Regions from separate parts of the Mesorhizobium sp. M1143 genome, predicted to be linked through region 2. Evidence: predicted binding sites of a transcription regulator. Region 2 holds the regulator's gene; the other holds the start of a gene.
What was found. The regulator LexA, encoded in region 2, represses DNA repair genes until DNA is damaged. The targets are predictions, from matches to a motif close to TGTTCNNNNTGTGTTCNG.
Positions count from the first base shown of each region.

Region 1 (6,850 bases), on a different contig from region 2:
GAAGAGTCGGCCGGCGCTCAGATATCCAGCACTTCCGTCGCGGCGAATTCGGCGCGTTCCTGGATGAAGCGGAAGCGGGCTTCCGGCTTGGTGCCCATCAGCGCGTCGACAGCATCCTTGGTCGCCGCCACGGCGTCGATCACATCGACCCGGAGCAGCGTGCGCTTCCTCGGGTCCATGGTGGTTTCCTTGAGCTGCGCGGCCATCATTTCGCCCAAGCCCTTGAAACGGCCGATCTCGACCTTGGCGCGGCCGGTGAATTCGGTGCGCAACAGCTCGTCCTTGTGCGCATCGTCCCTGGCATAGGCAACCTTGCCGCCTTGCCGGATCGAATAGAGCGGCGGCACCGCCAGATAGAGATGGCCGCCATTCACCAGGTTCGGCATTTCCTGGTAGAAGAAGGTGATCAGCAGCGAGGCTATGTGAGCGCCGTCGACGTCGGCGTCGGTCATGATGATCACGCGGTCGTAGCGCAAATCCTCGTCGCGGTATTTCGAGCGCGTGCCGCAACCGAGCGCCTGAATCAGGTCCGAAATCTGCTGGTTGGCGGCGAGCTTGTCGTTGCCGGCGCTGGCGACGTTGAGGATTTTTCCGCGCAGCGGCAGCACCGCCTGGCTGGCGCGGTCGCGCGCCTGCTTGGCCGAGCCGCCGGCCGAGTCGCCTTCGACGATGAACAGTTCGGCGCCCGCGGCGGCATTCTGCGTGCAGTCGGCGAGCTTGCCGGGAAGGCGCAGCTTGCGCACCGCGCTCTTGCGCGACACTTCCTTTTCCTGGCGCCGGCGCACCCGCTCGTCGGCGCGCGCAATCACCCATTCCAGCAGCTTGGAGGCTTCCTGCGGATTGTCGGCCAGCCAGTGGTCGAAGGGATCGCGGATGGCGGTCTCGACAATGCGAATGGCTTCGATCGTTGCCAGCCTGTCCTTGGTCTGGCCGACGAATTCCGGCTCGCGAATAAACACCGACAGCATGCCTGCCGCCGAGATCATCACGTCTTCGGAGGTGACGATCGAGGCGCGCTTGTTGCCGACCAGGTCGGCATAGGCCCGAAGCCCGCGCGTCAGCACATTGCGAAAGCCGGCCTCATGCGTGCCGCCTTCGCCGGTCGGGATTGTGTTGCAGTAGGAGTTGACGAAGCCGTCACCGCCGAACCAGGTCACCGCCCATTCCAGCGAACCGTGGCCGCCCTGCTTCTCGCTCTTGCCGGCGAAGATTTCGCGGGTCACCTGGAAATCATCGCCGAGCGATGCCTTGAGATAGTCCTTCAAGCCGCCGGGGAAATGGAACTCCGCCTTGGCCGGCGTCTGGTCCTTTTCCTTGATCAGCGATGGGTCGCAGCTCCAGCGGATCTCGACGCCGCCGAACAGATAGGCTTTCGAGCGGGTCATGCGATAGAGCCGCGCCGGCTCGAAGGCGGCGCCCTTGCCGAAAATCTGCTCGTCGGGATGGAAGCGGATTTTGGTGCCGCGCCGGTTGTGCACTTCGCCGAGCTGCTCCAGCCCGCTCACCGGAACGCCGCGCGAGAACCTTTGGCGGTAAAGCTGGCGACCGCGCGCGACCTCGACTTCGAGATGGTCCGACAGCGCATTGACGACCGAGACGCCGACACCGTGCAGACCGCCGGAGGTCTCATAGACCTTGCTATCGAACTTGCCGCCCGAATGCAGCGTCGTCATGATGACTTCGAGCGCCGGTTTCTTGAATTTCGGATGCGGATCGACCGGAATGCCGCGGCCATTGTCGGTGACGGTCAGAAACCCGTCGGCCGACAGCTCGACATCGATGAAGGTGGCATGGCCGGCGACCGCCTCGTCCATCGAATTATCGATGACCTCGGCAAACAGATGGTGCATCGCCTTGTCGTCGGTGCCGCCAATATACATGCCGGGACGGCGCCGCACCGGCTCCAGCCCCTCCAGCACCTCGATGTCGGCGGCGCTATAGCCCTCGCTGCCGTCCTTGGTCGCGGCAGGACGCTTCGTGGCCTGCACCAGCGGGTCGGCCGGGCGCGAAGGTGTCCGAGCCGGTTGGGGCTGCTTTTCCAGATTGCCGAAAAGATCGTTGTTGTCGTCCATGCCTACCATAGAATCCGTGCCGCGAATCACCCGTCGATACTGCCACGCTTTTCGGCGCCAAGCGACGGAAGTTCCTGTTACGTTCGGGGATTAAACCCTTCTTATCCTAAAACCTTTCGATAACCAAGCCGGCGGAAATAGGTCCGTGCGGAGCGGCCGCGATTCCTGAATCTTTAACAAAGCGGCCTAGCGTCGCTCCAACAAAACAAAAGACCACGAATGTCAGGGGTTGGTTGTGAGGGGCAAGGCCATAACGATGATTGGCATCGCTGCCGTCTTCGGCGCGATTTCAATCTTTGCCGCGGATTTCTGGGTGAAAAGCCAGGCCAAGGCCGATGCCGAAGAGAAAACGGCGTCGATCCCGGCGCCCGCCGTCCCCAAGGTCGTCTTCAAGACCATAGTGGTGGCCAACGCGCCGCTGCGTTACGGCATGGAGCTTGACCGGGCGCAGCTCAGCGAAATCCCATGGTCCGAGGATTCGGTGCCGCAGGGCGCGTTCACCACAGTCAATGCATTGCTCGCCGAAGGCAGCCGCGTGGTATTGTCGCCGATCGAGGTCAACGAGCCGGTGCTGATCAGCAAATTGTCGGGGCCGAACGGCCGCGCGACGCTATCAAACATGATGACGCCCGGCATGCGGGCGGTGACAATCCGCACCGACGAGATCGCCGGTGTCGGCGGCTTCGTCATGCCGGGCGACCGGGTCGACGTGGTGCTGACACGCGATGCGGGCGAAATCCAGGAAGTGGCCAAGAACGCGCAGGGCGCTGCCGGATCGACCGTTACCTCCGAGATTGTCGTCTCCGACGCCAAGGTGCTGACCGTGGGGCAGGGCGCCGACGAGCGCCAGACCACACCGCAGATCGCCAATTCCGTCACCATCGAGGTGACGACCGAAGGCGCGCAGAAAGTGGCGCTTGCCCGCACCGTCGGCACCTTGTCGCTGTCGCTCCGCTCGGCCGCAGACGGAGGGGCCGCCAAGGACGGCGTCACCACCATCTCGTCCTTCGGCGGATCGGTCGCCTCCGGCGTCCAGGCCGCTGCCGGCGCGCTGTTCACTGCCGCGACCAAGGAGCCTGAGAAGCCGAAATTCAAGACGATCATCGTGACGCGCGGCACGCAGGTCGAAGAATACCAGGTTCCTGCGCGGGACCAGCAATAACTGCCGGTGGGGACCGGGCGAGGGACGGGACAGATGTCGGGACTTCATGCATTTCAGATGGCGAAAGGACTGCGCCCAATGCGGGCGCTCGCGGTGGCGGCTTGCCTCGCCGCGGCCGCAATGCTCGGCCTCAGCGCGCCAGCCAAGGCCGACAACGATATCGTCCATGTCTCGTCGACAACCAATGCGTCGATCAAGGTGGCCAAGGGCAAGCCGAAGACGGTCATGACCAATGCCGCCTTCTACCAGATCGTCATCGGCGATCCGGAGATCGCCAACGTCAATCCGCTGACCGACAAATCCTTCTATGTGCTGGGCAACAATCTCGGCACCACCGGCATCGCGCTGTTCGACGAGAACAAGCAGCTGGTCGGCACCGTCGACATCGAGGTGACGCTGGACACCGACCAGCTGGCCAGCACCATTCGCGCCAGCGTGCCGGACGCCAAGATCAAGGTCGGCTCGGCCAATGGCCGCGTCGTGCTGTCGGGCGAGGCCGATGACGCCGTCGCCGCCGAGAAGGCAAGCAAGATCGCCAGCCGTTTCTCCGGCAATGAGGAAGTGATCAATTCGGTCAACATCTCGTCCTCGCAGCAGGTTCAGCTCAACGTCCGCTTCGTCGAGATCAATCGCCAGGCCGGACAGGATCTCGGCGCCAAATACAGCGCCAATTTTGCTTACGGCATTGGCGGGCGGGACGTCACCATCGAGCCGGGCTCGGTGCCGGGAGCCGGCAATGGCGAGATCATCGGCCGGCTGCTGTCCAATGGCCTGTCGATCGACGTCGCCATCAAGGCCCTGGAGGAACGTGGTCTCGCCCGGCGGCTGGCCGAGCCGAACCTGATCGCCCGTTCGGGCCAGACGGCAAGCTTTCTCGCCGGCGGCGAGTTCCCGATCCCGGTCTCCGAGGACAATGGCAAGATTTCCGTCAGCTACAAGAAATACGGCGTCAGCCTCGACTTCACGCCGACGGTTCTCAAGGACGGGCTGGTGAGCCTCGACATCGCGCCGGAAGTGTCCTCGATCGATGCTTCGGCCTCCTATAATATCGGCAATATCTCGGTGCCGGGCTTTATCGTGCGCCGCGCCAGGACATCGGTCGACCTGAAGAACGGCCAGAGCTTCATGATCGCCGGCCTGCTGCAGTCACAGAACGACATCACCACGTCGCGTCTTCCCGGCCTCGGCAAGCTGCCGGTGCTCGGCTCGCTGTTCTCCTCCAAATCCTATCAGCGGCGCGAGACCGATCTGGTGATCATCGTCACCCCCTATCTGGTCAAGCCGGTCGATCCGTCGAAGAAGCTGCTCGAGCCGACCGACGGCACGCAGCCGGCCAGCAATGTCGACTATTTCCTCAACAACACCGAGGAAGTGAAATCGTCCGAAGCCAATCGTGCAGTGGCAATGGCCAGCGGCAGTACGGCACAGCCGGCCGCGGTCACCACCGTCGGGCATTTCCTCGACCTGCCGAAGGATTGAAGCCATGCGCGTGGAATCATGCATCGCCCTGCTGATCGCCGGCCTCGCCGGCGGCTGCACCAGCGACGACTATGTCCGCTCCGAGGGACCGACGATTGCCGCCGGCAACGCACAGGCCGCCAATACGGCCATGCAGATGGTCGATCCCTGGAAATACGGCGTCCAGAACACCAGGCTGCTGGTGCCGGCGCAGCGCAGTGAGGCGGCAGTCAACGCCGCCGACCAGGCTGCTGCTGCCAAGGCCGTGCAACCGACAGCGACAACCGATTGATTTGCCCGGTGATTTGACCGGGAATGACCTGACAGGCTGACAAAATGGCAAGCGGCATCAAGACCAAGAAGATCCTGCTGGTGTCCAGCGACCGGACCTTTGCGCAGGATACGCGCACCGCGTTCGCGGCCTCGGAGGTGATCCAGCTTTCGACCGTCGAGAAGAACATTACCGAACTGCGCGGCGAGGTCCAGGAAGCCGATTTCGGCGCGCTCATCGTCGACATGGATGCGGCAAAGCTGGAAGAGATCGAGTCGCTGCAGCGCATCATGCGCCGGCTTGAAGGCCGCGTTCCGGTGGTCGTCGTCACCCAGGAATTCAACGCAGCCGCAGTGCGTATCCTGGTGCAGCTCCAGGTCGCCGATTTCCTGGTCAAGCCGATCACCACCGCCGATCTGGTGCGGTCGGTCGTGCGCGCGCTGCAAGGGCCGGGGCGCGAGGAAAACACCGAGTCGCAGATCTATACCTTCATGCCGGCCGCCGGCGGCGTCGGCACCACGACGCTGGCGCTGCAGACCGCCTTCCAGCTGCATCATTCGGTGACGCGCGGCGCGTCGACCTGCGTGGTCGACCTCAATTTCCAGCAAGGCGCCTGCGCCGAATATCTCGACCTCGAGCCGCGCTTCGACATCACCGAAATCGAGAACCAGCCCGAGCGCCTCGACCGTCAGCTGCTGGATGTGATGCTGTCCAAGCATGCGAGCGGGCTCTGCGTGCTGGCGGCGCCAACGCATCCGTCGGAAATGCGCTCGTTCAAGACCGATGTCGTGGTGCGCATGCTCGATCTCGTCTCGGCCTATTTCGATAACGTCGTCATCGACATGCCGCGCACCTGGTTTCCGTGGACGGAGACGGTGCTGCTCGGCTCCAACAAGCTCTACATCGTCGCCGAAATGACGGTGCCATGCCTGCGCCACACGCAGCGGCTGATCCAGGCGGTCTACGAGACGGCCGGCAAGGAAGTGAAGCCGAACGTCATCGTCAATCGTTTCGAGCAGAAGATGTTCGACAACGGCATCAAGCAGGCGGATGTCCAGGAAATCCTGGGCGAGCATTTCGTCGGCGGCATCTCCAACAATTACCGGCTTGTGCGTGAAGCGGTCGACCGCGGCGTGCCGCTGCATGAGATCGACCCGAACGCCAATGTCGTCAACGATCTGAAGAGGATCATCCTGCCGGAAGAAGCCGTGGTGACGCCGGAGAAATCGCGCTCGCTGTTCGGCATCGGCAGGGGCCTCCTGAAGAGGAAAGCCGGATGACCAGCCGCTTCTCGACCCTGCAGAACCGTGACGTCCGCGCGCTGAAGCCGGCCGAGGCGGCGCCGGTCGCGCATCACGCCGTGGTCATCCCGACGAACCGCAAGGCCTTGCCGCCGAAGCCGGAGACAACACCGGGAAAAAGCGCCAACAAGGTGCTCGATGCCCGCGTGCGCATCCACCGGCTGCTGCTCGAGGAAATCAACCTGGTCGCGCTGGAGCGCCTGCCCAAGGATGAGATGCGCCGGCAGGTGCAGGAGTTCGTGTCGGAAAAGACCCGCCAGGAGCGTATGGCGATCAACACCGTCGAACTTGAAGCGCTGGTCGATGACATCGTCGATGAGATGGTCGGCCTCGGCCCGCTGGAACCGCTGCTCAAGGACCCCGACATCAACGACATCCTGATCAACGGCCACCAGAACTGCTTCGTCGAAAAACGGGGCAAGCTGCAGCAGGTCCATATCCCGTTCAAGGACGAGGCGCACCTGTTGCGCATCGTCAACAAGATCGTAGCCGCCGTCGGCCGCCGGGTCGACGAATCGCAGCCGATGGTCGATGCCCGCATGCTCGACGGCTCGCGCTTCAACGCCGCCATTCGCCCGGTCGCCGT
Region 1 is NZ_JAMYMJ010000004.1:40,446-47,295, forward strand. Features, by position in the region: gene parE (DNA topoisomerase IV subunit B) at 18-2,072, opposite strand; gene cpaB (Flp pilus assembly protein CpaB) at 2,329-3,234, shown strand; gene NKH35_RS04760 (type II and III secretion system protein family protein) at 3,313-4,713, shown strand; gene NKH35_RS04765 (hypothetical protein) at 4,718-4,984, shown strand; gene NKH35_RS04770 (CpaE/TadZ family protein) at 5,029-6,243, shown strand; gene NKH35_RS04775 (TadA family conjugal transfer-associated ATPase) at 6,240-6,850, shown strand, end outside.
Region 1: parE (DNA topoisomerase IV subunit B) is a predicted target of LexA. The motif match lies at 2,142-2,159, and genes of this name have one in related genera.

Region 2 (6,850 bases):
TCCCGGCCGGGTCGAGGCGACGCCTTCGGCCATGTAGAGGTCGGTCGGGAAACTGTCGCCCTCGGCAACGATGACCGACCGATCCGGCCGCATGCCGAGCGCTGCGTGCAGCAGCTTGTAGATGTTGATCGAGGTTGTGTCGCAGACCACCGTCTGCCCATCAGCCGCGCCGATCAGTCGCCCGAGCTGATCTCCGAGTTCCACCGGCATGTTGAACCAGCCGGCGGTGTTCCAGGCGCGAATGAGGTCGTGCGCCCATTCCTGCGTGGCGGCCTGCTGCAGTTCGCTGAAGACGACCGCTGACGCGGCGCCCAGGGAATTGCCGTCGAGATAAATCACGCCTTGCGGCAAGACAAAGCGTTCACGCATGGAGCGCAGCGGATCGGCGGCATCCATTGCTTCGATTGTAGCGAGATCGGGTGTCGTGCTCATGATCCGGCGCCCCTCCATGGACAAACGCGCGCGGCGGAGCCTGCCGCCCAAACATGCCGGCGATCTTGAGTGGTCGCCCTTGAACTGTCAAACATTATATATAATTCACCCATTGAAAGGCTTTGATATATAATGATCCGCCCGAGCGTTTATGTCTGATGGATCACGATGCTGGATGACGAGCAGACCTCGAAGACGGAAGTGGCCTATCGCCTGCTCAGGCGCGATATTCTTGCGACCCGGCTGGCGCCTGCCGCGCCGTTGAAGCTGAGCACGCTGCGCAACACCTACGGCATCGGCTGGACGCCGTTGCGCGAGGCGCTGTCGCGGCTGGAGGCGGAACGGCTTGTGACCGCCATCAGCAACCGCGGGTTTGCGGTCGCTCCCGTCTCTCGGGCGGAGCTCGAGGATTTGGCGCGTGCGCGGCTGGTGGTCGAACTGCCCCTGCTGGTGGAATCGATCGAGAAGGGCGACCGTGAGTGGGAAGACGCGGTCGTTGCCGCCCACTATCGTCTCTCACGGTGCGGGTCTGTTCTCGACGATCCATCGGATGATGCGGTCGACGCGTGGTACGAAAAACACGATGCCTTCCATGCGGCGCTGCTCAGTGCCGCGACATCCAGCTGGCTGCTGCGCTTCAATGCAACGATTTCCGACCAATTGCATCGCCATCACCGCTTTCTGGGTCTGGCCCCGACGCTGCGCGCCGCCGCCGGCCGCACGGACGGACACCGGAAGGCCGTGGCGGCCCTGCGCGACGCCGTGGCGATCGAACACCATACCGCCCTGATGGAAGCGGCCCTCGATCGCGACGTCGAACGTGCGAAAACTCTGATGACCGCTCACATCGGCTACACGCTGCGGGTCTATGCCCAGAGAGAACCCCGCGCGGATGCTGCGCAGCCCCGTCCGAAAAGGAAGCGGCGATCGTAGCCGACGACGCAGGGCACTTTGTCTTCGTTTCACCCCGTTGCTGGCAACTGGGCGCAGGCGGCGCTCGCAGCGCCGAACGTTACGCTGAACAAAACGTCAACACATTCATTAAACTTTAAAAGGTTGCGGAACACAACTGGAACAGATAGTGTTTGTTCTGGGTTTGTTTTTTCTGATTCTGGTTTCAGAACCCTTGGGGGCCGCGATGCTGACGCGCAAACAACATGAGCTTCTGATGTTCATCCATGAACGCCTGAAGGAGAGCGGAATCCCGCCGTCCTTCGACGAGATGAAGGAAGCGCTCGACCTCGCCTCCAAGTCCGGCATCCACCGCCTGATCACGGCGCTTGAGGAGCGCGGTTTCATTCGCCGGCTGCCGAACCGGGCGCGCGCGCTGGAAGTGCTGCGGCTGCCCGACTCGATCGCACCAGGCCTCAACGCGGCGAGGAAGTTTTCGCCGAGCGTCATTCAGGGCAGTCTTGGTCAAGCCGGCCAAGGGCAAGGCGGCCAAGGACAAGGCGGGATGGGCCAAGGCGGGATGGGCCAAGGCGGTCTCGGCCGCCAGATCAAGGCGGGCTCGCCGTCGCGTTCGATGTCTGCCGGCAATGACGATGCCGTTTCCGCGATTTCAATCCCGGTGATGGGACGCATCGCCGCCGGCGTGCCGATCGACGCCATCCAGCATCAGACCCATTCGATCTCGGTGCCGCCCGACATGATCATGGGCGGTGAACACTACGCGCTCGAGGTCAAGGGCGATTCGATGATCGAGGCCGGCATTTTCGATGGCGACACGGTCATCATCCGCAATGCCGACACAGCCAGCCCCGGCGAGATCGTGGTGGCGTTGGTCGACGATGAGGAAGCGACCCTGAAACGCTTCCGCCGCAAGGGCGCCTCGATCGCCCTGGAAGCCGCCAACCCGGCCTACGAGACCCGCATTTTTGGACCGGACAGGGTGAAGGTGCAGGGCAAGCTTGTCGGATTGATCCGGCGCTACTGAGCCGGCTTGGGTTTGTACTTTTCACGCTGGTTGTAAGGCGGCAGGCCGCGCGCGTCGCGGGAGAAGCGGCGTTGCTCGTGCCAGGGGCGATACGGCTTGTCGACGGCGAACCGGATGGTTGGCGCTGCCGCTGCCGATTGCGGATCGAAGAAGACGGCGGCGCTGCCGTCGCGGGCCAGCTGTTTCTTCGTCACGACCAGGACCAGCGGGTCGCGGCACGGATTGTAGGCGGTGGCGTCATCGATGACGATCAGGCTCGCGAAGGCACAGGCCGGCCGCGCCGTCTTGCGGTCTTTCGCAAGAGCTACAATGGCTCCGGAAGGGTGTCGAGCGATACAGAGATCGCCGGTGCAATAGAAGGGCGAGCCGGGCGGCAGATCGAGCGGATCGAGATCGAACCGCGTATCTGTTGCCTCGAAAATCTCGGGCGGGATAATGGTTTCGGCCCGCAGCGCCCGTTTCCAATTGTCCGTGGTGAATTCGTTGGAGCGTTCGCGGTTGAGGGCGAGTTCGCCGCCACCGATCTGCATGGCCACCAAATGTGCGTCCTCGGATATGAGCACGTCGGGCGTAAGCACCTGCGGCACCGTCAACAGGCCGGCCAGCGCGAAAGGCACGGCCGCCAGCCTGAGCCAGGTGGTGGCCATGGTGGCGATGACGAGGGCGACTGCCACCAACAGCACCGAGCGGATGGAGATCAGCCCGACGGCGTCGACCGGCGAGCGCTCGGAAATCCAGGCCGATATAGCGATCATCGCCATCAGACCCTTGCCCATCACATAGAGGAACGGCCCGTCGGCGCCGAACGGCATCGCCAGTGCGCTGAGCACGGCAAAGGGCATGACGATCAACGAAACAATCGGCATCACGGCCAGATTGGCGATCAGGCTGAGCGGCGACACACGCTGAAAATGCCAGATGGCGAACAGCAAGGTTGCACTGCCGGCGATGATCGAGGTCATGGCGAGGCCGCCCATGGCCAGCGCGAATTTTCGCGACAGGAAGCCGACGAAGGAGCGCTTTGCCAGCGGCGTTCTCACCTTGTCGGCGCGGTAATCGGCCCAGCCGGCATAGGCGCCGACAAGGGCGGCGGTGGCGGCAAACGACATCTGGAAGCTGGGACCGACCACCTCGTGCGGCGACACCAGGATGACGGCAATGGCGGAGATCGCCAGATTGCGCATGGTGAGTGCGGCGCGATCAAACAGCACGGCGACAAGCATGACCGCCAGCATGATGAAGCTGCGCTCGGCGGCAACCACGACGCCTGAAATAACGAGATAGGCGGCGATCGAGACAAGCGCTGCCGCGGCCGCATATTTCTTCACCGGCCGGCGCGAAGAGAAAACGGGAAACAGCGCAAAGGCGCCACGCAGCAACGCCATGATGGTGCCGGCAACCAGCGCCATGTGCAGGCCGGAGATGGAGATGATGTGGTAGATGCCGGTGCGCCGCATCGCTTCGTTGACCTCGTCCGGGATGCCGGCGCGCACGCCGACAATCAGCGCCGCGGCAATCTCGCCTTCGGCGCCGCCGATCTTGCCCCTGATATGGTCGGCAATGTTTTCGCGCGCGTTCTCGATTGCCGAGGAGAGCCGTGCGGTCAGCGGCGGCGGTCCCTGCGTAGCAATGGTTTTCGGATTGCCGAGAAAGAAGCCGCTGCCGCCGATACCGGTGAAATAGCTGTCGAAGGAGAAATCGTAGCTCTCCGGCCGCACCGGACCGGTCGGCGGCAACAGCCTGGCATAGCCGGTGATCAGGGAGCCGGCGGTCATATCGGCGGGAACGGTCCGCGCCGAGAGCCTGACCCGCTCCGGGGCGTAGCGCAGCTCGGGGTAAGCGGTCGAAACCACGTCGAGCGTCAGCCTGATGCGGCCGCTTTCCATCTGTTCGAGACTGACGACGCGGCCGGTCAGCCGTGTCTGAATCTCGGAGCCGAGCATCTGCGTTCCGGCGCGCCAGGTCTCGACCTTGGCGGCGACGACGCCGAGCGCGCACAGCATCGCGGCCATGCAGAACAGATGCGTCCTCGGCCGCGATCGCGTGGCGACAGCGCAACATGTCGCCAGCACCACAATGGCGATTGGCTGCGCAAAGCCCGGCTCGCCGGCCAGCGAGAAGTAGACGATGACGCCGGCTGCCAGGAAAACCGGGACCAGCAGGAAGGCGACGCCCCGGTCGAGCTCCGTGTCGGCAGCCACGGCAAGGCTGCGGCGGAGCGCGGGCCATGACGGGCGGCGAAGCCGTCTGCGCAGTCGGGCGATAGATCCGGGCGCTGTGACTTGCGCCGGCAACGCGTCACCGGGCAGCGCGGGCGCTATGCCGGGATGCGGCTCAGGCAGCGCGAGGGGCAGCGGCTCGGCATAGGGACTATCGGCAAACAGCGAGCGTTCGCTGACGCTTGCCTCGCCGCCTTCGCCTTCCTTCGTGCCCCGGCCACGTCCAGCCATCGGGTCTGCCCCTTGCGCCCCAGACCTCCTATGCTACATGAACGCGCAAAGCGCGAAAGTCCGTGCGGTCGCATCCACCGCGCCGGAATTGACCCGCCAAGGACGCTCAATCCTCAATCATATCCCGGCCCTCCGCCCTCAGGCGAGCAAGCCCATCGTGCATTGCCTTCAATTGTTCCGGTGTATGACCCTGCCATTCAGCGAGCTCCCCCAGGATGAGCAACGGATCACGGGAGCGGTAGGATTTCGTCGGATTGCCGGGAAATTTTTTATCGGTCAGGTTAGGGTCATCCATAAAAAACCCTGTCGGCTTTACGATGTAAATCCTTTGACGACCGTCACCCGTTGCAAGCTCTGCTCCCCAGATGGCGGCTTCCAGTGTCTGGGTGAAATAGATCCATGACAGTGGTTTACCTCTGAAATTGGAAGGGTGGCCGACGCTCAGCAGATCCCCGGGTTTCAAATCCGCCCGGGTACCATGGTAGAACGGATCACCCTCCGTATGGTCGGCGTTGCTGGTCATCGGGAGCCCTTCTTTCAATCATTCCTCCTTCGTGGCGAGACCGGACCGCACACAGTTGCTGTGTTCACGATAATGATTGCAGAAGGTCAATATGCGTGACCAAGCCAACGCTGTCACGGCGGCGTTGTAGTCGGGCAGTGCCGCATTCGTGAAGAAATGTCCGCTCGTCAGAGGGGGCTACCACCGTCGCAGCGATGTTCCAGGCACTGTGACGGACGCTGCAGCCGAATGAAACCCAGACATTGACGCTGCTGCCAAATGAGGTTGCGCGGAGGTGCGAACAGATTTTGTGCTACAAGGCTCCGGCGCCCGTTGACGCAACCGATAATTGCCGACGTGCCCCGGCCTCGTCCAGCCATCGGGTCTGCCCCTTGCGCCCCAGACCTCCTATGCTACATGAACGCGCAAAGCGCGAAAGTCCGCGCGATCACGCCCCGCTTTCCAAACTTCCCGAGAGTTCCATGTCCGACACGGTCGTCACCCGTTTTGCCCCCTCGCCCACCGGCTATCTGCATATCGGCGGCGCGCGCACGGCGCTGTTCAACTGGCTGTACGCCAAGCACACCGGCGGCACGATGGTGCTGCGCATCGAGGACACCGACCGCGAACGCTTCAACGAGGCGGCGACACAGGCCATTCTGGATGGGCTGACCTGGCTCGGCCTTTCCTGGGACGGTGAGGCCATATCGCAGTTCGAGCGCGCGCCGCGCCACCGTGAGGTGGCCGAGGAGCTGGTGCGCCTGGGCAAGGCCTATTACAGCTACGAGACGCCTGCCGAGCTCGAGGCGATGCGCGAGGCCGCACGCGCCAAGGGCCTGCCGCCTCGCTACAACGGCCAGTGGCGCGATCGTGCCCCCTCGGAGGCGCCTCCCGGCGTCAAGGGCGCCATCCGCATCAAGGCGCCGACCGAGGGCGAAACCGTGGTGCACGACCGTGTGCAGGGCGAGGTGCGCTTCCCCAACAAGGACCTCGACGATTTCATCATCCTGCGCTCGGACGGCAACCCGACCTACATGCATGCCGTCGTCGTCGACGACCATGACATGGGCGTCACCCACATCATCCGTGGCGACGACCATCTGACCAACGCCGCGCGCCAGACGGTGATCTACAACGCGATGGGCTGGGACGTGCCGTCGATGTCGCATATCCCGCTGATCCACGGCGCCGACGGCGCCAAGCTGTCGAAGCGGCACGGCGCACTTGGTGTCGAGGCTTATCGCGCCATGGGCTATCTGCCCGAGGCACTGCTCAACTATCTGGCAAGGCTCGGCTGGAGCCATGGCGACGACGAGATCATGTCGATCAAGGACATGATTTCGTGGTTCGACATCGGCGATGTCAACAAGGGTGCGGCGCGCTTCGACTTCGCCAAGCTCGAGTCAATCAACGGCGCGCATATGCGCAAGATGGCCGATACCGAGCTGTTCGACATTTTCGTCGCCACTCTGCCATACCTCGAAGGCGGATCTGCTATCGCCGCCCGTCTCGACGACGCCAGGAAGGCGC
Region 2 is NZ_JAMYMJ010000025.1:60,540-67,389, forward strand. Features, by position in the region: gene kynU (kynureninase) at 1-432, opposite strand, end outside; gene NKH35_RS18090 (GntR family transcriptional regulator) at 601-1,365, shown strand; gene lexA (transcriptional repressor LexA) at 1,571-2,368, shown strand; gene NKH35_RS18100 (ComEC/Rec2 family competence protein) at 2,362-4,818, opposite strand; gene arr (NAD(+)--rifampin ADP-ribosyltransferase) at 4,925-5,341, opposite strand; gene gltX (glutamate--tRNA ligase) at 5,803-6,850, shown strand, end outside.